Regions from separate parts of the Blautia sp. An46 genome, predicted to be linked through region 3. Evidence: a T-box and tRNA genes for the amino acid it is inferred to sense, from the RefSeq annotation. Region 3 holds a T-box; the other regions hold tRNA genes.
What was found. A T-box is a leader RNA that pairs with one kind of tRNA and senses whether it is charged. The one in region 3 lies ahead of thrS (threonine--tRNA ligase), so its partner is inferred to be a tRNA-Thr.
Positions count from the first base shown of each region.

Region 1: it has a tRNA-Thr gene. The T-box ahead of thrS (threonine--tRNA ligase) is inferred to sense a tRNA for this amino acid. The anticodon was not compared.
Region 2: it has a tRNA-Thr gene. The T-box ahead of thrS (threonine--tRNA ligase) is inferred to sense a tRNA for this amino acid. The anticodon was not compared.

Region 1 covers NZ_NFIF01000001.1:267,341-277,918, reverse strand. The annotation lists gene B5G00_RS01300 (hypothetical protein) at 100-567, opposite strand; gene B5G00_RS01295 (heme-degrading domain-containing protein) at 930-1,424, opposite strand; gene trpS (tryptophan--tRNA ligase) at 1,443-2,447, opposite strand; gene B5G00_RS01285 (class I SAM-dependent methyltransferase) at 2,523-3,278, opposite strand; gene B5G00_RS01280 (S-ribosylhomocysteine lyase) at 3,476-3,955, shown strand; gene yqeC (selenium cofactor biosynthesis protein YqeC) at 3,994-5,304, opposite strand; gene yqeB (selenium-dependent molybdenum cofactor biosynthesis protein YqeB) at 5,301-6,116, opposite strand; gene yedF (sulfurtransferase-like selenium metabolism protein YedF) at 6,136-6,753, opposite strand; gene B5G00_RS01260 (DUF3343 domain-containing protein) at 6,772-7,014, opposite strand; tRNA gene B5G00_RS01255 (tRNA-Thr) at 7,241-7,313, shown strand; gene B5G00_RS01250 (glycoside hydrolase family 32 protein) at 7,715-9,133, opposite strand; gene B5G00_RS01245 (PTS beta-glucoside transporter subunit IIBCA) at 9,150-10,578, opposite strand, start outside.
Region 2 covers NZ_NFIF01000019.1:62,035-72,612, forward strand. The annotation lists gene B5G00_RS14470 (NADH-ubiquinone oxidoreductase-F iron-sulfur binding region domain-containing protein) at 1-1,848, opposite strand, end outside; gene B5G00_RS14475 (complex I 24 kDa subunit family protein) at 1,845-2,324, opposite strand; gene glgB (1,4-alpha-glucan branching protein GlgB) at 2,540-5,191, shown strand; gene B5G00_RS14485 (mechanosensitive ion channel family protein) at 5,308-6,183, shown strand; gene bilS (flavodoxin family protein BilS) at 6,312-6,845, shown strand; gene B5G00_RS14495 (hypothetical protein) at 6,838-7,254, shown strand; gene B5G00_RS14500 (hypothetical protein) at 7,624-8,040, shown strand; tRNA gene B5G00_RS14505 (tRNA-Thr) at 8,097-8,169, shown strand; gene B5G00_RS18915 (hypothetical protein) at 8,407-8,553, shown strand; gene B5G00_RS14510 (leucine-rich repeat protein) at 8,546-9,379, shown strand; gene B5G00_RS14515 (vWA domain-containing protein) at 9,392-10,578, shown strand, end outside.
Region 3 covers NZ_NFIF01000032.1:681-11,258, forward strand. The annotation lists gene B5G00_RS17550 (helix-turn-helix domain-containing protein) at 1-745, shown strand, start outside; gene B5G00_RS17555 (DUF1540 domain-containing protein) at 816-1,133, opposite strand; gene thrS (threonine--tRNA ligase) at 1,205-3,133, opposite strand; T-box leader at 3,237-3,445, opposite strand; gene cysK (cysteine synthase A) at 3,516-4,445, opposite strand; gene B5G00_RS17570 (AraC family transcriptional regulator) at 4,556-5,404, shown strand; gene B5G00_RS17575 (YdcF family protein) at 5,408-6,178, opposite strand; gene B5G00_RS17580 (SEC-C metal-binding domain-containing protein) at 6,242-6,748, opposite strand; gene B5G00_RS17585 (PEP/pyruvate-binding domain-containing protein) at 6,828-9,398, opposite strand; gene B5G00_RS17590 (MATE family efflux transporter) at 9,556-10,578, opposite strand, start outside.

The DNA.
Region 1 (10,578 bases), on a different contig from region 3:
AGGAAGAACAGAACAAAACAGAATATTCTTTTCTGTCTCGTCCTGTCCCTTTCTTTTCTAAAATAAACCCTCTGTTTTCAGATTTTCCTTTATTACTGGTTACTGGGCTTTGCCGTCCAGCATTGCCTGACGGTTTTTCAGTGCGCCCCAGAAGTAAAGCAGCGGCAGGATCAAACCAAGTATCATGGAAACAATGCTCAGCACAGTGACTCCTGCGGAAATTGCGGAGTATGCATCATTTCCCAGCTGCCACAGGATCAGAATAATGCCGCAGACAAAGCATATCCCTGCTTTCTGTATCTTATTGCAGTTAACAATTCCGATGATCCCGATCACTGTATTGAGAAGTGACCCGGCTGCGGTAATGTACACACTCATTTGATATGCTTCTACAGTGATCCCGGAAGCGGTAATGGTCTGCTCAAAAAGTTCTCCCATCTCTCCTTCTCCGATTGTGCCAAGCATGGCAAAGTTAACAAGGTTCGTCAGAAATGACAGGACCCCAAAGACCACCATAATGATCCCCACTACCTTCAGCAATGTTTTTCCAGGTGCTTTTTCTTTCATTACATTCTCCCCTCTCTATTGATTTTCCTCATTGTATAATCCTTGGAGAGAAAAGTCAATTTATTTTACAGAAATTTTCGATAACTGTCCTAAAATACAGGAAAATCGGCCTATTGTAAAATACCTTTCATAAATATCTATTCAATACCTCTAAGGTAACCGTTTATTTTTAAATATTTTATAATTTTTATTCTATAGAAAGGAAAAAGGAACTGTCGCATTAATCAAAATCGAAAATATTTATACATTTTCTTGCTCAGTCTGCGCCGCATTGAGCCCATGGTCTCAAAGCTATGCTCGACAAATTCGCATAAAATGTATAAATATTTCTGACATATGTTTAATGCAACAGTTCCTTTTTCTTATAAGGCCCGTATCCTTGGTACTTCATCTACATGGAGATATCTGCTTACAGCTCTCACAATAATGTCATGATTTACGAAATGGTTCTGATTTGAAACCAGGATCACGCCGATGACTCCTACCTCCTCTATACGTATGGGAAAGCCTCCGCCCATACAGGAATATTCCCTGGTGTTCAGACCGATGTCTTCCAAAGTCTCCTCTGATTTCTTCATCTCGCTGTAGAGAAGCATGGTACTCTTTTCCATTCTCCGTACTGTATTGTACATCTTCGTCATCCAGGACTCATTATTCAGGTTTGTGCTGTTTCCGGCATATTTGAATACGGTATATCCGTTGTTCAGGCGAATCTCCACAGCCGTATCCAGACCTCTTTTTCTGGCCTCTGCCACAATAATATTTCCCAAAGCCCATGCGTCCTCATTGGTGAAATGTCCAAACTGGAGAATTTCCTCCTGCATTGCCAAAACCGTGATTACTTCTTCGATGGTCATATGAAACACCTCCTGATGTTACCGGATCCTGTCCGGGAAACCAACCTTGCGCTGAACCTTTCTCAGTGTTTTATTTGCAAAATACTGGGCTTTTTCTGCGTTCTCTTTAATAATAGAATCAATATAAGCCTTGTCCTTTTCCAGGCGGGCAACCTCGTCCTGAAGAGGCTTCAGGACACTGACTACTGCCTCTCCTACAGCCATTTTCAGCTCGCCGTAGCCTTTTCCTTCAAATTCTTTTACTGCTTCGTCAGGAGTTTTTCCAAGGCATGCACAATAAATATCGATGAGATTTTTCAGCCCCGGCTGCTCCTCTCTGTAGGCAATGCAGGCTTCTGAATCTGTTACCGCACGCTTGCATTTTCTCATAATGGTATCCGGATCATCCATAAGATAGATGCTTCCGTTAGGATTCTCATCGGATTTTGACATCTTTTTGGAGGGATCCTGAAGACTCATGATCTTGGCTCCTACCTTGCCGATATAAGCTTCCGGCACAGTAAATACGTCACCGTAAATATTATTAAAACGAATGGCAATATTTCTGGTCAGTTCCAGATGCTGCATCTGGTCAATCCCCACCGGCACCACATCTGCCTGGTACAGAAGAATATCTGCCGCCATAAGTACCGGATAGGTGAAAAGTCCTGCATTGATATTATCCGCATGCTTCGCAGCCTTGTCTTTGAACTGGGTCATACGGTTCAGCTCCCCCATATAGGTAAAACAGTCCAGGATCCAGGCCAGCTCTGCATGGCCGGATACATGAGACTGGTAATAAATACAGTTTTTCTTAGGATCCAGTCCTGCCGCAATATACAGAGTCAGCAGCGCCCTTGCTCTTTTTCTAAGCGTCGCCGGATCCTGGCGGACCGTAATCGAATGCATATCCACCACGCTGTAAAAACATTCATAATCATCACTTAATTTTACCCAGTTTTTCAGAGCCCCAAGGTAATTTCCTAAAGTCAGATTTCCTGTAGCCTGCATGCCGCTGAATAAAACCTTTTTATCATTGATCATAACTTATGTCCTCCACTGCTACGTTTTCCTTAGAAAATATTTTAACACGTTTCCTGACCGTCAGCAACTGTAGTTTTATTTCTCTCCTTCCACCAGAAACATAGGCGTAGAATAATAATTTGCTCTTTCTTCCCTGCTCCAGACCTTCTCCCACACATTCTCTTCCACTTCTACTTTTGCACATGCCAGATTCTCCAGAAGTTCTTTGTCCCAGAGCGGACGGTTTATCTGGCTTAAAGGCACTTTTCTGGCAATATCCTCCATGGCATCGATATCTGTGCAGGTATAATGATCCTCCATATGAAGAGCTTCCACTCTCTTTCGGTCCTCCTCATATTCTCTCCGTTTTTTCTCATCAAAAAGGTGGTGATACCAGTTAGCATCATAGTTCAGAAGCTTTCCGCCTTTTTTCAATACTCTCAGCCATTCCTCATAAGCTCTGGTGGGATTCTCCAGATTCCAGGTAAGATTTCGGGATACTACTGCATCAAAAGTCTGGTCCGGAAACTCCAGGTTCTGGGCATCCATCTGCATCCACTGGATTTTTTCAGCCAGATTTCCCGCATTATGCCGGGCTTCTTTCAGCATTTCCTCTGTATAGTCCACAGCCGTTACCTGATAACCAGCCTGGGCCAGGATAATGGCAAAAAACCCCGGTCCTGTACCGATGTCCAGGATTTTTGTTTCTTCTGGTTTCTTACCAGGAAGATGTTCTCTCAGATTTTCCAGCCAGACCTGCCTTTGGCGGGTGGCCAGTTCTTCCTGATTTACCTGGGAATATCCCTCCGCTCTTTTTGTCCAGTATTCTTCTATCTGATTCAGCAATTCCATATTTTTGTTTCCTTCCCTGTATTTAAGTTCTTGATTTATGCTAATTATTCTGGAAGGAAGTATACCATGGATTTCTTTTATCTCACAAGCCCCCTAAGGGGTTATACTTTGACATTCCACTTTCCAGCGTCTATAATAAAGGTATGGCAGAAACACCCTTTATGCCTATTATTAATTACCTAGAAAGGACTGAAAAAATGGAAAAAATCGCAAGCTTCACCATTGACCATATCAAACTGAAACCAGGTGTTTATGTATCTAGAAAAGACCATGTGGGAACAGAAACTATCACCACTTTCGACCTGCGTATGACCTCACCAAATGACGAGCCTGTTATGAATACTGCAGAAGTTCATACCATTGAACATCTGGGCGCTACTTTCTTAAGGAATCATCCGGTTTTCGGCTCTAAAACTGTTTACTTCGGCCCCATGGGCTGCCGTACCGGCTTTTATCTCCTGCTGGCAGGAGACTACGAATCCAGGGATATCGTAGAGCTGATAAAAGAAATGTTTATCTTTATCCGGGATTTTAAAGATGAAGTTCCCGGCGCCTCTCCGAAAGACTGCGGCAACTATCTGGACATGAACCTGGGGATGGCAAATTACCTGGCCAAAAAATATCTGGACGAGGTTCTCACAGATATTTCTGAGGACCGGCTGGTATATCCGGAATAAAAAATATATCATAAACTACAGTACCGGTACAGAGGCATTTACTTCTCTGTACCGGTATCTTTTTTCATATCCCAGTCTTCTAATTCGCCGAGATTTTCGATTTCATAAAAAAATACTTCTTCCATATGCCTTTTGAGAACTCTTTTTCCTCCTGTATCTCCCTGGAGTTCCATCAGTTCCGGCACAAAGCTCTCATGAAAGATCACCGGATTTCCCGGCGTCTTCTGGTAAGACATACAGCCAATCTTTTTCCCGCTTTTCAGGAACGCCTCCAGAAAATCTCCAATAGTCTTTTTCTGAAGGAAAGGCTGGTCTGCCACAAAAAACATATAATAAGCTTCTCTGCCCTGACAGCTAAATCTTTTGCTGGCCTTCAGGCCAATCTGAAGAGAAGAGGAAATCCCCCTTTCACTGTGCGGATTTTCTACGGCAGTGAGTCCCTGTCTCCTGGCTTCTTTCAGGATCTCTTCATACTGGCTGACCAGCACCAGCGAATGGGCGAAGCCTTCTTTCTGGAGTTCTTCTAACTTTTCCATAGTCCACAGGTACATGGGCTTTCCTTTTACCGGATACAGCAGTTTATTCTCCCCGAATCTTCTGGAAAAGCCTGCTGCCAGAAGGATCATATGGATACATTTCTCTCTTTCTTCTCTGGAATGAAGAAACACCGGCACTGACATCTGAGTTTCTATTTTCTCTTTCACTCTTTCCGGCTCATCCAAAAGATCCTGCTGATTCAAGATCACTGCAATTTTTCTTCCCGGATATTGTTTTTTTAAAGGTTCCACATAACCCTTTTCCAGCAGCCTTCCCAGAAGTTCCGAAGTCAGAATCCAGCTTTGTGAGCCAAGGATTTTCTCTGCAAATTTCAGTCTGTGGCAGACCTCCTCCAGAGGCCTCCCAAGAGCAGAAGCTCCCGCCAGAATTAAGATATGCGTAGTATCCTCTCTAAGCACCGGTTCACCTTTTCCCGGGACTTTAACCGGAAATTTTCTGGAACCGTCAGCCTCTGTGAGTATGGCCTGAGCCTGTTCCCTTACCTGTCTGTAATCTTCTTCTGTAAGTCCTTTGATTTTTTCCGGAGTTTCACTGCTGGTTCCGGCGATTACCACACCTGAAGTCTCCAGAGCTTCCCTGACCTTTTCTCCAGGCTGGTCAATAAGGCCCGTTCTCCCCAGAAGTTTTGGGTGCTCCATATGGACAGTGGTAGTGACCAGCACTTTTTTCCCCTGGGCAGCCCACTGGTCCGCCAGTTCCAGGATACAGGAGGTTTTTCCCCCAGCTCCCACAAAGGAAACCGACGGTTTTGACCCTGTTCCCAGGTTTTCCATGATTTCATCCAGTTTCATCTTTCCAGTACACCCTTCTCATAGGCACAGACAAGTTCCAGAACACTTCCTGCGATACATCTGGCTTTATCTGATATCAATGCACAGTGAGCCTGGGATTCTTTTCTGGGATCTACGTCTGCGATCTTAAAATGTTCCGTCACAGGATAGCCCTCCTGTATAATTCCCCGCAGGACCCCTGAAATCTCGGTACAAACAAAGGCAGGTTCTCCTTCTCTTTCTACCCATCCGATCCGGCTGCCCTTTTCTGCCCAGTCTCCGATCTCTTTTTCCTGATGAAAGATTCCCGAACAAGGAGAATGGATCACTCTTTCTTTCCCATAACCGCCGATCACTCCAGGTACTCCTGTATTAGGGATTGCCGCTCCCTGGTCGATGATCCTTCCCAGATAATGGCCCCTCTTGGTCTCTATCACATAATCCACATCTTCTCCCGCAGTAAATCCCGGTCCCAGGGCTATGGTCAACTCTGCCATATCTCTCCTGGTCCCCAGATTCTTCTTGGCCAGAATTCCATCTATGAGAATATCCGGACGATACTTTTCAAGGCATTTTCCCTGTGGGTCTACGATAAGCTGGGGCCGGTTCCATGCCACCTGCTCCAGAGCCTCCTCAAAACATTCTGCCCGACTGCAGGTCAGTCCCTCTACTTCCATGGTTCCCTCATAAACAGCCTGACAAAAGGCCACCAGACGCCGGATAGCAGAAGGACGCTCACATTCCAGGATAATCACCGGATAGCCGCTTTTACAGAGTCTGTGTATGGTGGCAGTGGCCAGATCGCCCCCTCCTCTTACAATAATAGGCTTCATAAGTCTCTCCTCTTGTCACTTAAGGTTTTATGATCAGATCCGCCTTGGCCTGAGTCTCCACGATCACGTACATGTTCACAATGGTTCCCACTGCCAGCTTATCCTTCATCTTATAAAAATCAAGACATGTGCCGCAGGTACAGATTTTTGTTCCTTCTTTTTCCAGAGTTTTCAGATCCTCCAGGACCGGAGAGCCTTCACAGGTCAGGAATGCCCCTTTATTATAAAATAGGACTGTATCCGGCAGCTTCTCCAGCTGAGTCAGAGAATAGATAAAACCTTTGATCAGAATCTGTCCCAGTTCCGGGTCTCCTTCTCCCATTTTATCGGAAGAAATCACCACCACAGTCTTCTTCTGCCCCTGGGGTACACAGGAAATATACTCCGGCTCTTTCTCTTCCTGGGAAGTTCCCGTTTTTTTCACCGTGATCTTCACCTCATAATGTTTGTCCCCCAGTTTTGTCATTTCATAATCTGCTTCCTGGGAATTGGCCAGTTTCCGCAGATTCTCTGTAGCTACTTCATTATCTACCTGGACAAAAACCACATCTCCTGCCTGGCTTTTATCCATTTCTTTCTTTGCAAGTATCACTGGCTTCGGGCAGGTCATACCCATAGCATACACTCTTTTTTCCATAAATTTTCTCCTTTTCATTTACTCATAGAGATATACCCGGTGGATCCCTGTGGCCTGGATCCCTCCGTCCTGTATTACCTGACAGATCCGCTCCTCCTCTTCCAGCCCTGTGCACCAGGCAATGCCGCATTCTGCAGAAATCTCGCTGGGAAGAGGAATCAGTCTCCCCGGTATCTGATTGCTCTGACAGTATTTCTCTGCTGCCATAGCCTGGGTGGTCGTCAGAAAAGAAACCACCAGCTTCTCTTTTTTTTCTCTCATATATTTCTCCAAAAGTTCAGATATTAAATTTTTCTTTTACTATCATAACAAAACCGGGACAAAAATCAAGTTTTATGATAGAATCGAAAAAAGGGAAAAACTGGTTTTTTCCATCCAAAGGCATCTGGCTGAATAGTTACAATTTTTCAAAAAAACAAAAAAATATGTTGACAGAGATATCTCTTTTTGGTAGAATACATAACTGTGATACGCAACAGCACAGTTTGCTGCCTTGGCTCAGTCGGTAGAGCGTCGCCTTGGTAAGGCGGAGGTCGGCGGTTCAAGTCCGCTAGGCAGCTCTAAAGAACCTTTGGATTTCCAAGGGTTCTTTTTTCATCTATTGGAATACCAAAAGATAAGGAAATTGACGTATTCGTCCGTATTTTAATGGCTCAAGAACGGTTGCATCAACGAAACTCTTATTTTGGACCGTAATTTTACCTCTCAAAAACGGTTATATATCCAAAAACTCAAATTTTATCCGTACTAGGCCACTAAAAATTACGGTTCTAGCCGGGAAAATGCACTTTTCAACCGTACCGGAACTGTAGAACATGAAAATCTCAGGATTTAAAAGGTATATGTCCTTCCCCAAGAAGAATATTTTCCTTTAACATATCAAAATCATCCCAAAAAGGTTCCCATAGAGCTTCCGTTTTCCATTGCTCTATAGGAACCTTTTCACCATTCCACACTTTTCTTATTTCTTAGCTGCGATTTCCTTAAACACTATCTCCGCCCCTGGGGCCTTTATGTGGATCACGGCTTTTTCAGGATAATACCGGGTAGAAAAGACATACTCCCCATCATTCAGAAACACTTCTGCTGAAGAAATATCTGCAAGGATCTTCACATTCTCCAGCCTTTCCATATCCACCCAGCGTCTCCCTCTGCCTGCGGAAACCCCGGTTTTTTCCTGGTTTTTAAACCACATTTCAAATTGGCCATCCCGGTATTCCAGTACCAGCTCTTCTCCCAGAACAGCCTGGAACCGGTTATTGCAGATACCGGAAATTTCTGCCTGGTATACAGGATACCCTTCTATTTCCATGTGTCCCTGGTCTTTCCTGAGCAGCCGGCACTTCTCTTCCAGTTCCCGGACAGGTCTCTGGCAGGGTATTCCGTCTTTGACATAAATCTCTCTTGGAAATGTAAAGCAGTGCTGCCACCCATTTTCAATGGTCCGGTTGGTATATTCCTGGCAGTCCGGCATTCCCATCCAGCCGATTTGAATGATCCTGCCGTCTTCTGCCTGGAAGCTCTGGGGGGCATAATAATCAAATCCATAATCCCACAGACGATATTCTCCCAGGTGACAGTTTCCGGTGATCTCTCCTTCCACCAGAAAATATCCAGACTGGTACACATTCCGTTCTTCCCACTGACCGCCTGTCAGTCCCTGGACAGAGGCAGACAGAATTTTTCTGTCCCCGATTTCAAAGTAATCCGGACACTCCCACATATAGCCAAAGGACTCCTCTGTTTTTACACGGTTTGCAAGGACCCAGTGGATCCTGTCCCGGGACTGATAGAGAAGGGCCTGGCCTTCATCTCTCTTCGTCCTGGCCCCAAGGAGCATATAATAATTGTCCTTCTTCTTCCATACTTTCGGATCCCGGACATGAAGGGTCAGGTCTGAGGGATAATCTCCATTATCCATCAGCTTCATCTTCCTGCCAAAGTGGATTCCGTCTTTGCTGGACACCAGAATTGTATTGGCCTGGCGTCCTGTGTTTATGTAGTCATAGTCTCCATCTTCCAGTTTTACATTGCCTGTATAGTACAGAAACATTTCTCCGTCTTCGATAAAGGCTGCCCCTGAATAAACGCCGCTGCAGTCAAAGGGCTGGTCTGGATATAAAGGTACTCCCTGATATTCCCAGTCAATCATGTTATGACTGGTGTAATGGCCCCACATCTTCACGCCGCCTTCTGGATCAAAAGGAGAGTACTGAAAAAATGCGTGGTATACTCCCTGAAACTGACACAATCCATTGGGGTCATTCAGCCACCCCACCGGAGGCATAAGATGGATCCTCTGACGAAAAAAGTCTTTTCCATCTGCCAGTTTTTCTGCCGTCTCTGTTAATCTCTTTAAATCTCCTGTCAATGCAGTCATACCATATCTCCTACTACTATTTTTCCAGTTTCATCACAGGACTGTCTTCCCTTACCTCTCCTGGTTCTGCTTTTTCCACAGCAGAAAAATCCTCCGGATTTGTCAGGATGACCATAGTCGCAGCCGGATAGCCGGCAGCCTTGATAACCTCCAGGTCCGCCTCAATAAGCAGGTCTCCTGCATGGACCTTATCTCCGTCAGAAACTTTCTTTGTGAATCCTTTGCCATCCAGCTTCACTGTATCAATTCCCACATGGATCAACAGCTCCCCTCCTGTTTTTGTGGTAAGACACACTGCATGCCCGGTGTCAAAAATATTACTTACTTCCCCATCGCAGGGAGCAATGATCTTCCCATCTGCTGGCTCTATTGCAACTGTAGTTCCCAGCATTTCTGAGGCAAAAGTTTCATCACTGACTTCTGTAAGAGGGATCACTTTTCCTTTTACCGGGCTGAATAAAATCTCTTCTTTTCCTTCTTCTCCGTCTGGCGTTTCAGAAACTTCAGGAGACATTTCTTCCTTTTCTTCTATTGCAGCTCCTGCCTCACCGCCCTTTTCCTGACTGTGAGAATCTCCCGCCTGAACAGACTTCTGATCCTTATAGAGCAGGAAAGAAACCACAAAAGCTACGCCTACGGCAATGACCATTTCAATAATGTACTGAACAGGCTCATCCAGACAGAGAAGAATTCCAAAGATACCGGTAACTCCGGTTCCCTTGGCTCCAAGATGCACGATAGAAGCATAAAGAGCACCGCATCCGCCGCCGATACAGCCTGCGATAAAAGGTTTAAAGAACCGCAGGTTCACACCAAAAATAGCCGGCTCTGTAATTCCCATAAAGGCACTTAAAGAAGAAGGAAGGGCAAGAGATTTCACTTTCTTATCCTTGGATTTCAAAGCAACTGCCAGGGCAGCTGCACCCTGGGCGATGTTGGCGGCACTTGCCAGAGGCAGCCAGTAAGTAACTCCATATTGAGCAATCTGTCCGATATCAATGGCTGTATACATCTGATGGATACCGGTTACTACAGTCGGCGCATACAGAGCTCCCATGATCAGACTTCCGATACCAAATGGCAGTGTCAGCATCCACTGGATACCGTCCAGAATGGCGTTTTCCGCCCAGACAAAAACAGGACCGATCACTGCCAGTGTCAGATACCCGGTAACAAAAACACTTACCAGCGGTGTTACAAAAAGATCCAGAACCTCCGGCACTACTTTGTGCAGCTTTTTCTCAATTACAGACAAAAGCCATACAGCGATCACTACCGGAATTACATGGCCCTGGTATCCCACCATGTCAATGTCATAAAGCCCAAAGAAAACGGACTGGGTCTGAAGAACTCCCTCTGTGGCTACCGTATAAGCGTTCTGCAGGGAAGGGTTGATCATGATCATACCGATAACCGCTCCCAGATAGGGATTTGCCCCAAAGGCC
Region 2 (10,578 bases), on a different contig from region 3:
TGCACAGTTTTCACGGCAGGCGTCACATTTGATACATACATCCGGATTGATGTGGTAGGCCTGTTTGCGCACACCGGAAATGGCGCCTACAGGACAGTTCTTAGCACATTTGCCGCAGCCTTTACAGAATTCCGGATTAATAATGTACTTGCGCATAGCCGTACAGCTCTTTGCCGCACATTTGTGTTCCAGTATATGTTCTTCATATTCCTTACGGAAGGTTTTTAAAGTGCTGATAACAGGAAGAGGAGCGCTCTTTCCAAGACCGCACAGAGCCATATTTTTGACCATAGCAGCCAGCTCTTCCAGAGTATCCAGATCTTCCAACTTTCCTTCCCCGTTTACGATCCGTTCCAGAATTTCCAGCATGCGCTTGGTTCCCTCACGGCAGGGAACACATTTACCGCAGGATTCCCGCTGGGTAAAGCTCATAAAGAAACGGGCCACTTCCACCATACAGGTATTTTCATCCATGACAACCAGACCGCCGGAACCCATAATAGCGTTGTATTTCTTAACATTGTCAAAATCCAAACCTACATCCAGATGTTCACTGGTAAGACATCCTCCTGAGGGGCCGCCGATCTGGATAGCTTTAAAGTCTCCTCCCCCTTTGATGCCTCCTCCGATATCATAGATGATCTCCCGGAGGGTAGTACCCATGGGAACTTCGATAAGACCAGTATTTTCAATAGCTCCGGTAATGGAGAAGGTCTTGGTTCCCGGGCTGCCTTCTGTTCCGATAGTGCGGAACCAGTCAGCGCCTTTTAAGATAATGCCAGGCACGTTGGCAAAGGTTTCAACATTATTTAAAACTGTAGGCTTCGCCCAGAGACCATGATCTACAGTTCTGGGAGGCTTCACACGGGGCATACCTCTGTCGCCTTCGATAGAGGCGGTAAGTGCAGAACCTTCGCCGCATACAAAGGCACCGGCTCCCCGATTGATGTGGAGGCGGAAGGAAAAGCCGCTTCCCAGGATATTCTCTCCCAAAAGCCCCTTTTCTTCTGCCTGGCGGATAGCCTTGCGCAAACGGGCTACGGATAAGGGATATTCTGCACGTACATAGATATAGCCATCATGACAGGCAGTGGCATAGGCCCCTATGGTCATACCTTCGATGAGACGGTAGGGATCCCCTTCCATTACGCTTCCATCCATGAATGCGCCAGGGTCTCCTTCGTCGCCGTTACAGACGATGTAATGCACAGGCTCTTCTTTATGGGCAGCTACCTGTTTCCATTTTCTTCCTGCCGGAAAACCGCCGCCTCCACGGCCTCTTAATTTGGACTTGTCTACTTCTTCCAGAACATCTTCCGGAGTCATATCAAAAAGAGCTTTTGTCAGGGCGTCATATCCACCGGAAGCTATGTATTCATCCAGAGATTCTGCATCGAATTTTCCACAGTTTTCCAAAACAATCCTGGTCTGCTTAGCGATAAAAGGAATCTCATCAGGTGAGGCGTAAGACTGTCCGCCTTTTTTATAGAACAGATGCTCCACAGGCTCTTTATTCAGCACTGTTCGCTGGAAGATTTCCAGGCAGTCTTCTTCGCTTACTTTTACATACTGATAGTGTAAAGGCTCAATACGCACCAATGGTCCTAATTCGCAGATTCCCTGACATCCGGTCTTTACGGTACCGATGTGAGGAACATCTTTCTGGAATTCTACAGATACTCCAGGTAAATCCTGGCATAATTCTTTCATTTTTTCATAGATTTTTTCTGAACCGGAAGCAACACAGCCGGTTCCTGCACATACCAGAATACGGCAGTCAAAGGAATCGATTTCTTTTTGGGCAAGTTCCCGCTCTTTTAACAGAGCGTCTCTGTTTTCAATTATCATACATTGTCACCTCGCAGTTCTGTGATCAGTTCCAGAGCTTTTTCAGGCGTCATGGAAGGATGGACTTCATTATTTACTGTCAGGGTAGGAGCAAGTCCGCAGGCGCCCAGACAAGACACAGTTTCTACAGTGAACAGCATATCGTCTGTGGTATGCTTTTTCCGGCTCAGTCCCAGCTCTTTCTGCAGGGCCTCCAGGATAGGGATAGATTTACGCACATGACAGGCAGTTCCGTCACAGACCTTGATGATATATTTTCCTTTTGGCTCAAAAGAAAAGTTTTCATAAAAGGTTGCAACACTGTAGGCCTTGGCCTCTGTCACGCCGATTTCCTTGGCTACATAAGTGAGAAGTTCTCCGGGAAGATAACGATATTCTCCCTGGATATCCTGCATAATGGGAATCAGAGAACTTGCTTTCCGTCCATAGTAGTCAATGATCTCATCGGCTTTTTCGTAGTAGCTTTGGTCGAGCATGCATTAGTACCTCCTTGTTCGTGATTGTAAAATCGCTGTTAAGAAAAATTTATATGCGAAGTTATCCTAATTATACTTTATGTGTGTAAAATGCACAACATTTTTGTAGAAGAAAAATAAAATTTATACAATTTACAGATATCCCCTTTACCGCGGCAGTTTGAAACTTTACAACCCCAAAATTTGATGATAAAATAAAACAAAGGAGGAGCATTATGTCTGAAAAATTATATGAGATGATGGACTGGCCGGAAATTGAGGCCATTGTATATTCTGAGGAAAGTGAACCAAGAAGGCTTTTGGGACCCAGAGTCACCCCTGAGGGAATTCTGATCCAGTGTTTTCTTCCTGATGCCCGGCAGGTGAAAGTAGTTCTCACCAAGGGAAAACAGGAATATGAGATGGAACAGGAAGATGAGGCTGGATATTTTGCTGTTCTGATCCCAGGGGATAAAATTCCCAAGTATAAATATGAAGCAGTGTATGATGAAGGCGTTGTAGAGAAATTTTATGATCCCTATGCCTTTGATAAACAGATTACCGTGGAACAGGAGCAGCAGTTCTGTGCGGGAATCTGTTATGATATTTACGAAAAATTAGGTGCGCATCCCATGACTATCCATGGAGTGTCCGGTGTTTATTTTGCTGTTTGGGCGCCTAATGCTATGCGTGTCAGTGTCGTGGGAGACTTCAACCACTGGGATGGCAGAAGGCATCAGATGAACCGCCTCAGTGTTTCGGGAATTTATGAGCTCTTTATTCCCGGAGTCAAGGCAGGATCTTTGTACAAATATGAAATTAAGGCAAAAGGCTCTCTGGTTTATCTGAAGTCAGACCCTTATGGAAACGAATCAGAGCTTCGGCCAAAGACAGCTTCTGTTGTTACAGATCTGAAAGGTTATCAGTGGAGTGACGGAGATTGGATGAAATCCAGAAAGCAGCTCCAAGATGAGAAGAAACCTCTGGCGGTATATGAGATGCACCTGGGCTCCTGGAGAAAACCGGAGGAGGAAGGAAGACTTTTCTACAATTACAGGGAGATTGCACCTATTCTGGCTGATTATATTAAAGAGATGGGATATACCCATGTGGAACTGATGCCCATTATGGAACACCCTCTGGACGAGTCCTGGGGATATCAGGTAACAGGATATTATGCGCCTACCAGCCGCTATGGAAGCTGTGAAGATTTTATGTACTTTATGGATTACATGCACCAGCAGGGAATAGGTGTGATTCTGGACTGGGTTCCTGCTCATTTTCCAAAAGATACTTTTGGACTTTCCAACTTTGACGGCACCTGCCTTTATGAGCACCTGGACCCAAGACAGGGGATGCATCCTCACTGGGGAACTTTAATCTATAATTACGGACGTCCTCAGGTGAAAAACTTCCTGATTTCCAATGCTCTGTTCTGGGCAGAGAAGTATCACGCGGACGGAATCCGTATGGATGCTGTGGCATCTATGCTCTATCTGGATTATGGAAAGAATGACGGAGAATGGGTAGCCAACATTTACGGCGGGAATGAGAATCTGGAAGCTATCGAATTTCTGAAGCATCTGAATTCTGTTTTCAAGAAGAAACACCCAGATGTGCTTCTGATAGCAGAGGAGTCTACAGCCTGGCCGAAGATTACCGGAGATGTAGAAGATGATGGCCTTGGATTTGATTATAAATGGAACATGGGATGGATGAACGACTTCATTGATTATATGAAGAAAGATCCTATATACAGAAGCGGGGCTCATGATGAGCTGACCTTCAGCATGATTTATGCGTATAGTGAAAAATTCCTTTTAAGTCTGTCTCATGATGAAGTGGTTCATGGAAAATGTTCTCTCCTGAATAAAATGCCAGGAGAAAAGGAGAAGAAGATGGCAAATCTTCGGGCAGCTCTTGGCTATATGATCGTCCATCCCGGCAAAAAACTGCTGTTTATGGGACAGGAATTTGCTCAGGAAAGAGAATGGTCTGAACAAAGAGAACTGGATTGGAATCTTCTGGAGGAGAAAGACCACAAGCAGATGCAGGATTATATGAAAGCTCTGCTGAAGTTGTATAAAGAACAGCCGGCTCTTTATGAAGAAGACTACGATCCAGCAGGATTTGAGTGGATCAATGTTATGGAGACTGAGAAAAACATGCTTACCTTTATCAGAAAAGGTAAGAAAAAGGACAGTACATTGGTGGTGGTTTGTAATTTTTCTGCACTTCCCTATGAGAAATATCAGATGGGAGTTCCCTATCCTGGAAAGTATAAAGAGATTTTTAACAGTGATGCAAAAGTCTATGGAGGAACAGGTGTAGGGAATCCGAGAGTCAAGGTCTCCAAGAAAGAAGAGTGGGATGAGAGAAAGAACTCTATTGTAATCAATGTGGCGCCCCTTTCCGTACAGATTTTCTCTTATACAAAGAATGAGACAAAGAGGACCGGAAAGAAAGCAGAAAAAGAAGAACAGACAACTGTATCTACAGTGCGCAGGAAACTGGAGCAGAAGATTGAAGAGGAAAGAATAAAAGCAGAGAAGGAACAGGAAATTGTTCTTCCAAAAGAACCTCAGAAAAAACTCCAGACAGCGAAAAAAGAGCCGGAGAAATTAGAGACCAATAAGAAGGAACCGGAGAAGCTGGAGACCAGCAAGAAGGAACCGGAGAAGCTGGAGAACAGCAAGAAAGAACCGGAGAAACTGGAGACCAGCAAGAAGGAACCGGAGAAACTGGAGACCAGCAAGAAGGAACCGGAAAAATTAGAGACAAGTAAGGAAGAAACATATAAACCAGAGGTGGAGAAAAAAGTACAGGAGAAGAAAAAAGCTTCTGGTAAAAAAACCGGGACAAGGTCCAGAGGAACTACGAAAAAATAGTTAAATAGAATTACAGGGAGAGGGGCTTTTGCAGAATAAATCTTAAAAATAAAAAGGAATTCTGCAACAGTCCCTTTCTATGCGAAAGGAAACAAGGAAAGGGAAACATAAAGACTATGAACATTTTTTTATCAGAAACGCTGGAATTTGAAAGTATCCGCGACTTCTTTCACCACTATTTTACCTGGGCTTTCTGGGAAAAGCAGCTCCCGGTCATCGGAACCTTTGTGGGCAGAGTGATCCTGGCTATTGTAGTCTACATCATAGCCAGTAAACTGATCCAGAAACTTACCAGATTTATTGTCGCTTCCATGCGAAAGGCAAATGTGGATACGGGAGTGACCCAGTTTGTTTCATCAGTGGTGAAGGCGGCACTGTACTGTCTGCTGGTAGTATCCATTGCTACCAGCTTCGGGGTGAAAGAATCTTCCATTGCTGCATTAGTTGCTTCTGGTGGTGTTGCCATTGGTCTGGCCCTCCAGGGAGGTCTATCCAATTTGGCCGGAGGTGTTATTATCCTGGCACTAAAGCCTTTTGTGGTGGGAGATTATATTATTGAGAATACAGATAAGCAGGAAGGAACTGTAGTCAGGATTGATTTGTTTTATACCACACTTTCTACAGTAGACAACCGCCGGATCACGATCCCAAACGGAACGCTTACCAGTGCAAGTATTGTAAATGTAACTGCCCAGGATAAGCGGCAGCTGGACTTGAAAGTTCAGATTTCCTACAGTTCGGATCTGAAAAAGGCAAAAGGAATCTTGGAGAACATGCTTTATGGAGAAGCCTGTATTTTACATGATGACGGGATCCAGGTTTTTGTAGATCAGCTTGCAGCAGATGGGGTAGTGCTTGGACTCAGAGCCTGGGTAGGATCTGATGATTACTGGCCTACCAGATGGAAACTAAATGAAAAGATTAAGCTGACATTTGACGAAGAAGGTATTGAACTGCCATATACTCAGATGGATGTGCATATAAAACAATAGGGGCTTTTTACAGATTCTGCTTTATAGAGAATTTATAATTTTTAAGATTCCAGAAATACTTTTTCGAAATACTTGGTGTTAGAATATACTTTAGGACAAATTATCAGATACCAGGAAGGAATAGTGAAATGAGAACACAAGTACTCTATAAAAGCAGAACGGGCAACACAGAGAAGCTGGCAAAAGCCATTTTTGAAGCAATACCCGGAAAAAATAAAGATATTGCTCCGTTTCAGGGACAGACAGATTATGATATGGGAGATATATACTTCATAGGATTCTGGACAGACCGGGGAAGCGCCAGCATGGATGTGCTGGACTATCTGGGCAGCCTTCAGGGAAAGCGGATCGCACTTTTCGGCACCTGCGGTATGGGCCAGAGTCCAGACTACTATAAAAAGATCGAAGATAATATACGGGTTTTTATAGAGGATGATAATGAATATATGGGAGCCTATATCTGCCAGGGAAAGATGCCGATGACTGTAAGGGAAAAATATGAGCATATGAAGAATTCCAGCAATAAGAAGCAGGTGGAGGCTATGATTCAGAAATTTGATATGGCGATGCTTCATCCTGATGAACAGGATCTTCAGGGAGCGAGGAAATTTGTAAAAGAAGTCTTTGAAAAAATAGAGAAAGAAGAGCAGGAAAATGGATAAGTTAAAAGAAAAGCTTTCAAGATTTATGTATGGACGCTATGGAAGTGACCGACTGAATATATTTATGGTGATCGTGCTTCTGGTCTGCGCAGTGATTAATCTCTTTGTGCGGACCGGATATTTCAGCGTCCTTCTTACTTCATGGGAATTTCTGCTGCTGATATTGATTTATTACCGGATGTTTTCTAAAAATATCAGCAAAAGATATGCAGAAAATCAGAAGTATCTGGTGCTGGAAAATAAGGTGAAAAGATTTTTCGGAAAACAGAAATACATACAGGAACAGAGAAAAGACTTTCATATCTATACCTGCCCTCAGTGCAGACAGAAGATTCGGATTCCCAGAGGAAAAGGGAAGATCAGTATCCGCTGTCCGAAATGCGGAGCAGAATTTGTGAAAAAAAGTTAAGGTTATAGGCTAATGCCGATTTTGATGTTCTAATTAGTAAAAAAGAGACCATTTCCTGAGATGCAGGCTTAGATTAAGGCCTGGATCTTTGAGAAATGGTCTTTTTATATGCAATTTATAAGCTTAAAAATCTTTTACCCGGAAGATTTTTATCTGAGTCGTCCATTTACAGGCGGTTGTGAGGAATATTACTGCCATACCCTTTCCCGCTGCATCATCAGCATTTGAACCCGAAATGTCTTTTGTCAGATATTTTAGCAAGAGGATTAAAAATGTGAAATTCGTGAAAATCACAAGTTGCAAAATGCGAAAATATAAGGTATTGTTAAATCAGATAAAAAGATGTCCTTCAGAAAAGGAGTGGTCAGGGTGATAGAGGAAGCGAAAAAACTTGCCGAAAAGTATCTTGATGAGAAAACCTACCAGCATTCAGAGAGAGTAGCCAGGTATACAGAACAGAACCGCATGATACCGGAACACTTGAGGGAGCGGTGTATTGCCCTGGCCTGGATCCATGATGTGTGGGAGGACTCCGACTGCGGAACAGCAGAGATACTTGCCCTGGATGAAACCAGGAGGCTGGTAAAGTATATGAATTACATCACTCATGGGAAAAATGAAGAATCCTATGAGGACTACATAATCTCTATCAAAAATGCCCAGACCATTTATCCGGAGGTATGGTGGGTGAAGCTGGCAGATATGAAAGATCATCTAAGCCAGCGGGACACTCTGACCGAAAGACTTAAGAACAAATATTCTAAGGCATTGGCGATTCTTTTGTGAAAGAAATTCTTGACATATCTTTAAAAATCCAGTAAAATCAATTCTTGCAGAGAATTGCTGAAATAGCTCAGTTGGTAGAGCACTTCACTCGTAATGAAGGGGTCGTGGGTTCGAGTCCCATTTTCAGCTTATCCGGGGAAATGGCTGTGATCCGCTTGCAGGATTGCAGCCATTTCCCTTTATACATGATAATATGCAGCCGGCAGAGCGAGCTATCTATTTCGAACTATTTTGCAGGTGAATTTAGCCGGGATGTATAAAAATCCCGTCAAGCATGCATACTGTACTCAGATACAATGGCATACAAAATGCTGAGGCGTATAGAAATGCAGAAGTACACATAAAACTGCAGGACGGAAAGGATTTATGATGAAAATAAGAATTGGGATAATGCTGCTGCTTTTGGCAGTTCTGGGAACTGCTTTTACAGGCTGTAACGAGAAGGAAGAAAAGGACAATCTGGAACTGGTATGGGAGTTAGAATCAGATAAAGGACAGGATACATATGTGTGAGAAGAAAGAGAACAGGGTTTCCCTGCCCTCTTACGCCTGGTCTCCATGGAAGGAAGGCCGGAGCAAAGAGGAGCAGAGGGAACTTCAGGAGATCCAGGAGATCCGGATCCCCGACGGGGTCCGGGAGCTGGGAAATTATACTTTTTACGGATGCAGGAATCTGGTGACTTTGGAAATGACAGATTCTGTGAAAACTATTGGGGGCGGTTCTTTTACCGGCTGCGGAGCCCTGCGGAAACTTCATGTGCTTATGGAATCGGGAGGGACCTCCTGTATCCGGGATGTGGTCAGTGAAACTTTCCATGAAGTCTATGTTTCCATCAGGTTTCGGGACAGCAGGGAGGGAGCAGAGCTGATCTTCCCGGAATATTATGAGGAAGGAGTGGAGAACACTCCTGCCAGGATCCTGGAGACCCATTATCATGGCTGCGGCTACAAATACCGCCAGTGCTTTCTGGAAAAGAAAGTGGATTACCAGGGATATGACCGGCTGTTTTATCTGGCAAAGATCAATGAAAAACCGGAGATCCTTCTGCCTATGGCTATGGGAAGACTGCTCTGGCCCTGGGAACTTGGCAGCCAGGCAGAAGAAGAGTATCTGGAATATGTGAAAGAACATATACTGGAATGCGGCCTTTATTACATAGAACAGGAAGAATGGAACCGGGCTTTTTCTTATCTTGGACAGCGGAAGCTGTGGACAGAGGAGGCCATGGATCAGGTGATCAAGGAAGCTTCCGGTAAAGGAAGAGCGGAGATGGTCAGCTATCTCATGGAAGAGAAGCGGAGATTGTTTGCAAAACGAAAGAAAACTTTTGACCTATAGGAGAGAGAAAATATGGCCAGGGAAATGGAAAAGAGAATAGAGGATGTCTGCAGCAGGATTCTTATATCTTCCAGAAATGAACTCTATATCCATCTGCGTTTCTTTGATGTGGCACTGTCAGCCTTTACATATGTGATGGGAGAACAGAATGGAGAACTGGGTACCGACGGCGTGGGGATCTATTATGATCCCGGATATCTGGGAGGCCTGTACCGCCAGGGACGGCGGGAAGTGAACCGGGCTTATCTCCATATGATGCTCCACTGCCTTTTTGCCCATCTGTGGAAAAAGGTGAGGATCCGAAAGAAGGTAGCGGCCAAGGCTCTGGGGATTTCCCGGGAAGATGGAGAAAATGGGCAAGAGGATCTGACAGATATTCTCTGGGATCTGGCATGTGATATCAGTGTGGAATCTATTATTGACGGCCTGGCTCTTCATTGTGTGCGAAAGCCTATGTCCGGAGACCGGAGAAATCTCTATGCCAGTCTCAGAAAGAAAAGGAAGACCCTGAATGCAGAGGGGATTTTTGAAGAACTGGTGAAAATGCAGCCTTCCCAGGAGCAGGCCCTTCTTTGGGAAAGGGAGTTTCACTGTGACGACCACAGACTCTGGAAGGGAGGCAGGAAAAATCCTCCCAGCCAGAGGCCGGAGAAAAACTGGGAGGATATCCGGGACCGTATGGAGACTGAGATGGAAACTTTTGGCCAGGATATGGCACGGGGCCAGGCCGGCCTGAAGGAACAGATCAAGGCAGAAAACCGGGACACCAGAGACTATCGGCGGTTTCTTAGCAAGTTTGCAGTGCTGCGGGAAGAGCAGATGGTGGATCCGGATAGCTTTGACTATATTTTTTACAGCTACGGCATGTCCCTTTACGGAAATATGCCTCTCCTGGAACCTCAGGAGACCCGGGAAGTGAAAAAGATCCAGGACTTTGTCATTGCCATTGACACTTCCATGTCCTGTTCCGGAGAACTGGTCCGGGGATTTTTAAGAGAAACCTATTCCGTGCTCCGGGAGCAGGAATGCTTTTTCAGGAGAATGCAGATCCATGTGATCCAGTGTGACGAGAGGATCCAGAGTGATCGGCTGATCACCAGCCAGGAAGAACTGAAAGAATATATGGAAAACCTGGAGCTTGCAGGAAAGGGCGGGACAGATTTTCGTCCGGTGTTTCAATACATTCAGGAAAAACAGAG
Region 3 (10,578 bases):
GCCAAGTCTGGATACCATCAAAAGCATGGAAAACCGCTATGAAAACGAAGAAGCCATCATGGAATGTATTGCCCGGGGAGATTATGAAACTGCAGAGACCTATATGTACCGCCCTTCCTATCTCTCAGATCTGGAGCAGCGGCTCTCAGACACTATCCGGGATCAGAAAAACTATCTGATCATCGGCAACACCCTTTTCCGCAAGGCTGCCCAGAGAGGAAAGGTACATCCTATCTATCTGGACGAGCTGTCCAGTAAAATGGCAGCAAAGATTGAGAATATTACCTCTGTATCCCAGGTAGATCCTCTCAGGCGGGAAATGGTCCGGAAGTACTGCTTTTTAGTAAAGACCTACTCCACCAAGGGGTTCTCTCCCATTATCCAGAAGGTACTAAATTATATTGCCTTAAATCTGGCTTCTGATCTCACACTGAAGAATCTATCTTCTATTTTTTCTCTGAACAGCAGCTATCTTTCCGCCATGTTCAAGAAAGAAACAGGGACCACCCTTACTTCCTATGTAAACAGCAAGAGGATCGACAGGGCAGTATATCTTTTGAATACTCAGGTAGATTCTATCCAGGATATCGCTATTCTCTGCGGAATTCCGGATCTTACCTATTTTACCAAGCTGTTTAAAAAGGCAAAGGGAATGACTCCCACCAAGTACCGGGAGCTGATCACCCGAAAAGCAGAAGATGTCGATGAACAGGTAAATGCAGGTTCTCAGACGCCGCCTCGTTAGAAAAGTGTAAAGCAGCCCCGGAAATTTTCTGGTCCGAAAAGGATCCGAATAATTTCCGGGGCTTGATCATTTACTTTTTGTAAAAGCTTCCGCACATAGTCTCATCACATCTGCAGGCATTTGTTCCTGCAATGGTGATTTTTGCAGCGTCACATTTTTCCTGATCGTTGTAGGTACACTCACAGGCTTTACAGGCCACCTGGATAGTCTGAGTGGCTGTACCTGTTTCCATACTGTTCATAGCGCCTTCTTTTTTCTCTACAAAACTTTTGCAGCAGGTTTCATCCGGTCTCTGAGCGTTTGGTCCGTCTACCTGGATATCCCCTTTAGAACAGTATTCATTCTTGTTATACAGACAGGTTCTTGCTGTACAGCTTAATAATGGCATACATATTACCTCCTAAAATAGATTTATCAGAGATAATATGTGCCATTTCTTTATTTCTTATACATGGAAAATTACTTTTCTTCCTGTTCAGCCTTGCGGATTTCTTTTGAAGCAATCTCTTCCTGGATGTCTTTTATAAATTCTTCCAGTCCTTTCTGGCCTTCATCGCCCTGGAAACGGCTTCTCACAGATACTTTTTCTTCCTCTTCCTCTTTTGCTCCCACTACCAGCATGTAAGGAATCTTTTTCATCTGAGCTTCCCGGATCTTATAACCGATCTTCTCTGCTCTTGTATCGATTTCAGCCCGAACTCCTGCCTCTTTCAGTTTTTCCAGTACTTTCTGTCCATACTCCAGATGTTTGTCGGAAATGGGCAGCACCTTCACCTGTACCGGAGCCAGCCAGGTTGGGAAAGCTCCAGCGAAGTGCTCGATAAGGATACCGATAAATCTCTCGATAGAACCGAATACCACACGGTGGATCATGATCGGTCTGTGCTTCTCTCCATCTGCTCCTGTATATTCCAGTTCAAACCGCAGCGGCAGCTGGAAGTCAAGCTGGATAGTTCCGCACTGCCAGGTTCTTCCAATAGAATCTTCCAGGTGGAAATCGATCTTGGGTCCGTAGAAAGCTCCGTCTCCTTCATTTACAACATAGGGCAGCCCCAGGTCGTCTAATGCTCCCTGAAGAGCCTCTGTAGCCATCTCCCAGTCTTCATCACTTCCCATGCTGTCTTCCGGTCTGGTAGAAAGCTCTACATGATATTTAAAGCCAAACAGCTTATACACACTGTCGATCAGGTCTGCCACGCCTTTGATCTCATCTTTAATCTGTTCCGGTGTCATGAAAATATGGGCATCATCCTGGGTAAAGCAGCGCACACGCATAAGTCCGTGCATCTGTCCTGATTTTTCATGACGGTGTACGATTCCCAGTTCTCCCATACGGATAGGCAGGTCACGGTAGGAACGTGGCTCTGACTGATAAACCAGGATGCCTCCCGGACAGTTCATAGGCTTAATGGCAAAATCCTCATCATCGATAACTGTAGTATACATATTTTCTTTGTAGTGATCCCAGTGTCCGGAAGTCTCCCAGAGATGACGGCTTAACATGATTGGTGTAGAAATCTCCACATATCCTGCTTTCCGGTGGATCTCACGCCAGAAATCCAGAAGCTGATTCTTCAGCACCATTCCATTAGGCAGGAAAAATGGGAATCCAGGACCTTCTTCTCTCATCATGAACAGTCCCAATTCTTTTCCAAGCTTTCTGTGGTCACGTTTTTTCGCTTCCTCCAGCATATGGAGATATTCTTCCAGCTCTGCTTTCTTTGGAAAAGCAGTTCCGTAGATCCTCTGGAGCATTTTGTTCTTTTCATTTCCTCTCCAGTAAGCACCTGCCAGGCTGGTAAGCTTAAAAGCTTTTACATATTTTGTGCTCATCAGATGAGGTCCTGCGCACAAGTCTGTAAACTCTCCCTGAGAATAGAAGCTGATCACTGCATCTTCCGGCAGGTCTTCGATAAGCTCTACCTTATAGGGTTCGTCTTTTTCTTTAAAATATTCAATGGCTTCGTTTCTTGGCTTTTCAGATCTGGTAAGAGGAAGATTTTCCTTTACGATCTTTTTCATTTCTTTTTCAATTTTTTCCAGATCTTCTGCTGTAAATGGAGTCTCTCTGTCTACATCATAGTAAAAACCGTCTGCCACAGAAGGACCGATGGCCAGCTTTGTCTCCGGATAAAGTCTCTTAATGGCCTGAGCCATGATATGGGAAGCTGTATGGCGGAAGGCGCCCTTTCCCTTATCGTCATTAAAGGTAAGGATATTTAACTGACAATCCTTTTCCACAGGAGTTCTCAGGTCTACGATCTCTCCGTCGATTTCTCCTGCTGTAGCAGCTCTGGCCAGTCCCTCACTGATATCTGCTGCAATTTCAATAACAGATTTTGCTTCTGCGTATTCTTTCACAGAGCCGTCTTTTAAAGTAATTTTCATAATTCTATTCCTCCTGTTAATTTTCTGATTTTCTTGCCTTTTTATTGCCGGGGAACGAAATTTCTATACAAAAAGAAAAACCCCGTTCCCTCCGCCTTTCGGCAAAAGGGACGAGGCATATATTCTCGCGGTTCCACCCTGATTGAACCGGCATTTCTGCCGGAACCACTTCATTTGATGATAACGGAATCACCGGACCGGATTAGGGCCACTCCGAGGTAGTTTTCAAATGCTTCCGCGACAGGAGACTTCCAGCATATGCCTCCCTCTCTGGGACCTTCCACATTCTACTCTTCTCTTCAACGTGTTGACTTTCTTGTTCCATATTATATCTTACCTCAGAGGTTTGTCAACTGTTTTTTAGCCGGTCCCCTGTCTGTTTCTATTCTTCAAACAAAGGCGTGGAGAAATATCTCTCTGCTGTATCCGGAAGAATGGTCACTACCGTTTTTCCTTCACCCAATTTTTTTGCCAGCTTCATAGCTGCCGCCACGTTGGTTCCAGATGAGATTCCACACATAATTCCCTCCTTTGATGCCAGGTCGCGGGATGTCTGGATGGCTTCCTCGTCTGTTACGATACAGATATTATCATAAATTTGCGTATTCAGGATTGCCGGAATCAGACCGTCCCCGATCCCCATCTGGAGATGTGTGCCAATGGAGCCCCCAGAAAGGATTGCCGCATGCTCTGGCTCTGCTGCCCAGATTTCTATATGAGGATTTTTCTCTTTAAGAACTTCACCGATTCCCGTAATGGTACCGCCAGTACCGATTCCAGAACAGAAGCCGTCAATGGGACAGTCCGCCTGCTCCAGGATTTCGATTCCTGTCCGGGCTCTGTGCACTGCAGGATTTGCAGGATTTTCAAACTGCTGAGGCACAAAAACCCGCGGATCTTCCTCGGCCATTTTCAGAGCTGTATTCAGACATTCTTCAATACACTCTCCGATATTGCCTGCATCGTGTACCAGAACTACTTCCGCACCATAATGCTTCATCAGTTTTCTCCGCTCTTCACTGACAGAATCAGGCATGATAATCCTGGTTTTATACCCACGGACTGCCCCTACCAGCGCCAGACCGATTCCCTGATTGCCGCTGGTAGGTTCCACAATAATCGTTTCTTCATTAATAAGTCCTTTTTCCTCTGCATCACGTATCATGTTATAGGCAGTCCTGGTCTTAATAGAACCGCCTACATTAAGTCCTTCAAATTTCACAAGAATCTGCGCACTTCCTGCCTCTGTCATCCGTTCCAGACGAATCAGCGGCGTGTTTCCCATTGCCTCAAGAATATTATTATAAATCACTGTTATTTCCATACCTTTCCAAAAATCATTTCATTCAATTATTATATTACGATACCGGAAGAGCCTCAACTGATTTTTGCGAAATTTTCAGTGACAGAAGCAGATATCCTATGATAGACTTAAAAATATCATATTTTGAAACAGGTGATCTTATGTCGATTTTTTTCCGCAGCACACCAGTGCGGCAGCCTTTTGCTTTTGATTCTATAGGAAACCAGTGGATTCAGGACCCTATGTGCCGTCCGAAAGGATATCCTCTCTTTCACTATCTTCAGACAGAGACTGGAAAGGGGCAGATTAAAATCCAGGGAAAATCTTATATTTTAAATCCGGGAGAAGGCGTTCTGCTCTCTCCGTTTTTGGAGCATTCCTATGAAGGACTGGAAGGAATCTGGCAGACCTGCTTTGCCACCTTCACCGGTACTGCAGAAGACAGCATTACGAAAATGGTTGGGGGACGCCCCTTTGTCTTCACCGATACCTCTCAGGGAGAACGGATTGTCCATATTATCCAATCTGCGATCCTCCAATATCAAAATCCTCCTACAGACGAAAAGGCTCTGTCTGTGTGCTGCTATAACCTTCTTCTGGAATTTGTAGAAGGAGGCTACACCCATGATCTTGAAAAGGAGGAATTGTATAAGCGATATGTAGAGCCGGTAATGAAAGAAATAGAAAATCACTATAGTCTGGAACTTACTGTGGAAGAGCTCAGCAATCTGGTGTATATCACCCCTCAATATCTGTCCCGGCTTTTTGAACGTTTTTTAGGCTGCTCAACCTATGAGTATCTGACTTCTTTCCGAATAAACAAAGCAAAGGGCCTGCTCATCACAGACCCGCACTTAAAAATACAGGATATTGCCCGGCTGACTGGTTTCTCCAGCGTCAGTCATTTTATTACCATGTTCAAACGCACCGCTGGAGTTACTCCCCTGCAGTTTCGGAAGCTGAATTAAAAATCACAGATTTCCCACCAGTTTATCTTTTATCACGCAGAAAAATTCTCGAAAGAGATAATTGGGCAGAAGAAAAACATTGCTTTTTGCTCCAATCCCATAGACCTGCCAGTCTGTTTTCTTTCTGGCAATGGCCATGCCCCGGAACAGGTGAAAACCATTGGTCACGATCCCCACCTTCAGGCGCCGTGCTCTCCCTTCTGTCCCCTCTTCTCTTTCTGTTTTTTCTTTCAAAAGATTCCGGGTAAATTCAATATTCTGGCTGGTGCTGGCAGACCGGTCCTCTAGGATCAGCTGCTCCCGGTCCACTCCCTGGCGGAGCATCTCCTCATACATGCACCTGGCCTCTGAGATCCCTTCGTCAGGTCCCTTTCCCCCGGAAAGCACTGCCCTGGTTCCGGGGTTTTCTTTCAGATATTCACAGGCACTGTCTATTCTGTACTGCAGGGACAGGCTGGGCCTGGTTCCCATTACCTGGGCCCCCAGAACCACCAGATAATCCAGGTCTGGCTCAACAGGCAGAAACATAACAGAAACAATCACAGCCACTACCACCACCACGGAAACCAGAAGCAGGATTCCCATAGCACAGCAGAGCAGCTCTGCCTTTTTGGAAAGATTTTCTGTAAGGATCAAAATACCTGTCAACAGCAGTCCCGCTCCCAAACCAGCCCAGACTATGGGGAATTTGGAAGTCCAGCCCACGTATCTGGCAATTCCCACAAAATAGCCCAGGCACAGAAGTCCCAGCCATAGGAAGATGATTTCCGGCATAACTCTCCTTTCCGAAAAAAGAACCTTCTGCCCTCATCCGGCAAAAGGTTCCTTTGTTCTTTCCTATTTATTTCTGCCGCAGCAGTGTTTATATTTCTTGCCGCTTCCGCATGGACATGGATCATTCCGTCCAATCTTCGGTCCTTTTACAACAGTTCCGGATTTCTTCTGCTCCTTGTATAATTCTTTTCTCTTCTCTTCAGAAAAAATATTATTCCACTGGGGCAGTTCGTACAGCCAGTCCGCCTTTGCGTCTACCATGTTCTTGTACAGAGTCTCCAGATCGTAGCCCAGATTTACCTCTGTATCTTCTTCCATCTCTTCAATAGGATTTGGAACTTTCAGACTGTCGTTGATTCCGTCCAGGAAGCCCACCATTGTCATAACATCTACGTTATATTTTTCTGCAAGCTCTTTTACAGTACCTCTTACCACTTCGTCAGGATTGCTGAGAAGCTGTTCATAAATTCCCTTTTCAATCAAAAAATAATCTGTCCAGAATTTCTGCAGCTGGCCTCTGTCTGCCTGCTGGGAGTACGCTTTGTCTCTCCATTCCTGTAATAACGCCATATATCTTACCTGCCTTTTATATTTCTCTTGTTTTAATTTAACAGGTACAGTATATACGATATCTGATTATTTTTCAATCCTAACTTTCGGCAATTTGGCAAAGAGTCTCCCCGGACATAACATCGTTCCAGTAATAGAGGTCTTCCGGTTCCGTAACCCGGAACATGGGGAAAAGTTCCTCCATATCCGGACAGATCTGTGGGAAAAGATTTTCCTCTTCTGCAAAGAGTTCCGGATCATAAGCCAGCTTTCTCCTGTCTTCCCAAAGGGCACTGTAAAAGATCTCCGCCTCCACCATATCCTGGAACATATGGCTTCCGTAGCTCAGTTCCGGCATATAGCCAGCCCGGCTGTCCGAGACTTCGCAGATTCCGGAGACAGCGGAAATATCCGCAAAGGTTACCGGAACCCCCAGCTCCGGAGAGGATGTTCCTACCCTGCCGGGAGTCATGAGAAGAAGATTTTTCCCCGATCCCTTATAATACCGGTTAATCCTTCCTACAGCTTCTGCCACCTGGTGCTTCTTTCCGTAAGGATATTCATAATATAATTTCGGCTCGATCTGTATAACCACATGGATCTGTTTTTTCAGGGAATTGCCTACCGAGGAATCCTTCAGATGGAAAAATGTCTTTCCCTCTGAAAGACTGGGGATTTCCACTTTTCCCCCTCTGCTTCCCGTAAATAGAGGCCGGCACTGAAGAAGGTTCACCACAAAGTCCCCCTCCTCATCTATATTTACTGTGTATTCAATATCCACCGGATTTCCATAGACCTGTTCCAGTGTCTTCAAAAGCTTCTGCATAAGTCCGGTAAACTCCCGGTTCTCCAAAAGCTTCTGGCAAGTAACAAACCACACCTGGCGCCACCGTCCCATACGGTTCAGGGCCTCTTCTGCCTCATAGTCTCTCTCCATCACCGCCCGTTTATACCAGAGAGGCAGGATTTCCATAAGGGAATCTGTGCTTTTTGTGAGAAGATGATTTGCCCTGGTGTCCAGCACATCCACATTTTTCTGGGAAAACCGGTGTTTATCCGCCACATTGGTCTGCATGGATACGGCGGGACGGTCCAGATTTACCAGCCTTGGATAATCGTTCTCCGTCCGGTCTACGGCCCTGGTCCCAAGGCCTGCCACCAGCCGGAGCATTCCGGCGCTCTGATCCATGTCTTTGCTCCACTTATAGGCGCTGTAACTATATCCCACTCCTGCCGCCGCAGGGAAGAAATAATCTCCCCAGTGAGAGCCGGAAACTCGCTGGACCAGCACAGCCATCTGTTCGTCCTGGTGTTCCAGGCCTCTCTGTTTCCGGTACTCCAAAGCAGATATATCCATAATACTGGCGTAAACTCTCCGCACTGCATCCTCAAAGACCTTCAGCCGCTCTTCCAGTGTTCCCTGATTTACACAGAACACAGACTCATATTTTCCCGCAAAGGCGTTGCCGAATCCGTCTTCCAGGAAACTGGAAGAACGGACGATAATGGGACTCTGTCCGAAATATTCCAGCACCGAGCGGAATTTTTCCCGGATATTGGAAGGAAACTCTCCGGAGAGCAGGGCCTGCTGAAGCTGTCCGGCTTTCTCAAAATAGCCTTCTTCTGTCCGCTGGGCGATCCTGGTCTCCCAGCAGTTATTGGAAACAATATAGGTATAAAATACGTCCGAACCAATGTAATAGGAATCGTGGGCCTCCCTGTGTGCCCGGTATTCCGGCAGAAGGGTATTCACGATCTTCCTGGCCAGGAGCATACCGCAAGCCTTTCCTCCAATAGCGCCGCTGCCAATCATCCGGTCCCGGAGTTTGAAATAATCTTTGGGTTTAAAATATTTCTTCAGCATTTCCTGAAGCCGCTTATCCTTAGTCATGGTACTTTCCAGGATCTGATTTTCCGTCTCTTCCCGGAACCTTCCCTGCTGATACTCCAGCTTCGCCATGGAAAAGAACCGGTCATGGCTGTCAAAGTTCTGGTCCTGCTTCTGGGCCTCTTCCTCTTCCAGGATCTGATAGTACCGGCTTAAAGCCACGCCTCCGTCTACCGCCTTAAAATCTTCCAGATCCATACTGCAGGAATGAGGAAGGAACATTTTGGCAGAATACCGGTTCCACACCTTTAAGGGATGGACATAAAGCTTATCCCCTGTGTGGACGTCTAAAAGCAGCTGGGTGGTATCCCGGATCCTGGCCACAGCGTCAAAGGAATGCCTTCCTCTGAGAAGGGGAAAATAGGCTACTGTATCCAGCTTAAACAGATAAGGGCAGGTCACCCGGAAAAAGTTCCCCATCATCAGGTCCGTATACCAGACAGACTGAAGGGAAGAAAGACTGTCAAACACATAAAAAGCGTCTTTCCCCTCTATAGTGATCCGGTTGTAAATATCCACAGTAAAGGCCTCAAAGCCTTTATCCGGATTAAACTCAAAGATCTTCAGCCCTTCTCTGGGGGAAAGAAGGGGCTCATGGTCTGCAAACCGCATATAGATCAGATTTCTCCTGTCACCAATGGCCTGTTCTACAAAAGGCTCCATAAAATACCGGAATTCCTCCAGATCTGTCACCTGCCACACTACGTTGTCTCCCATACGGATATAATCCAGCAGATCATCCAGACCTGGTATACCGCTTAAAACTCTGTCAAAGGCTCCCATAAATAACCTCCTGATAAAAATTGAAAGGCGCTGACAGAGTTCTCTCTCCGTCAGCGCCTTTGCTGAATCCCTGACTCCCGCTCTCAGCGGGATATTTTACTTTCTGAATATAAGTATAACAGATATTTTTTTCTATGGCTATATCTCTTTTCTATTTTTAAAAGACGCTTCCCTTTTCTTCCCGTATCCACCGAAACAGAAGCACTGCCGCCAGGATGGCAGTGAGGCAATCTGAAACTGCCTGAGAAGCCAGGACGCCATTGTAGCCAAAAGTTTTTGAAGCCAGGAAGATCACAATAGCGAAGATCACACCCTGTCTGCTCACAGACAGGAGGAAGGCCCCCAGAGCTTTTCCCGCAGACTGAAAAGTACTTGTGGTCACCAGCACCACGGCGATAAAGATCATTCCCGCCTGCTGGAAGCGGAGCATTGGAACTCCCAGATCAATGATCCCGGGATCCTTCATAAAAATCCGGATCAGTGCCGGGGCCGCTGCTGTTCCGCATTCAACTCCATAGCTGAATTTCAGAATGTCTTTCAGCCGCCTGCTGTTTTTCGCTCCGTAATTGTAGCCAATGAGAGGCTGGACGCCAAAAGCCAGTCCCACCAGTACCAGCACTGCGATGAGGTTTACCTTCATCACGATCCCCATAGCCGCCACAGCGTCATTTCCATAGGGGAGGAGAAAACGGTTTGTAAGGGCCATTCCCAGGCTCTGCATTAAATTTGTAACAGAAGCCGGAATCCCAATGGCAAAAATCTGTCCCAGTTCTCCCTTTTGGATATGAAATCCTCTGGGATCCACAGACAGCCGCCTGCTTTTTTTCAGAAGGAACCACAGGAAAAACAGATCTGTACAGATATTTCCGATCACCGTGGCAATAGCAGCACCTGCAGCCCCCATCCCCAGGGTAAAGATAAAGACCGGATCCAGGATCATGTTCACCACAGCCCCCAGGATACTTCCCACCATGGAAGCAGTGGCAAATCCCTCTGTCCGCAGAAGGTTCAGGGGTGTATAGGACACAATGATAAAGGGAGCGCCCAGGGCAATGTAGGTATAGTACTGGGAGGCATAGGTCATGGTATCCCTGTCCGCCCCTAAAAGAGTAAGTACAGGCCCTCTAAATAGCAGAAGAAGCACAGTCACCAGGATTCCGCAGGCAATAGCGCCGTAAAA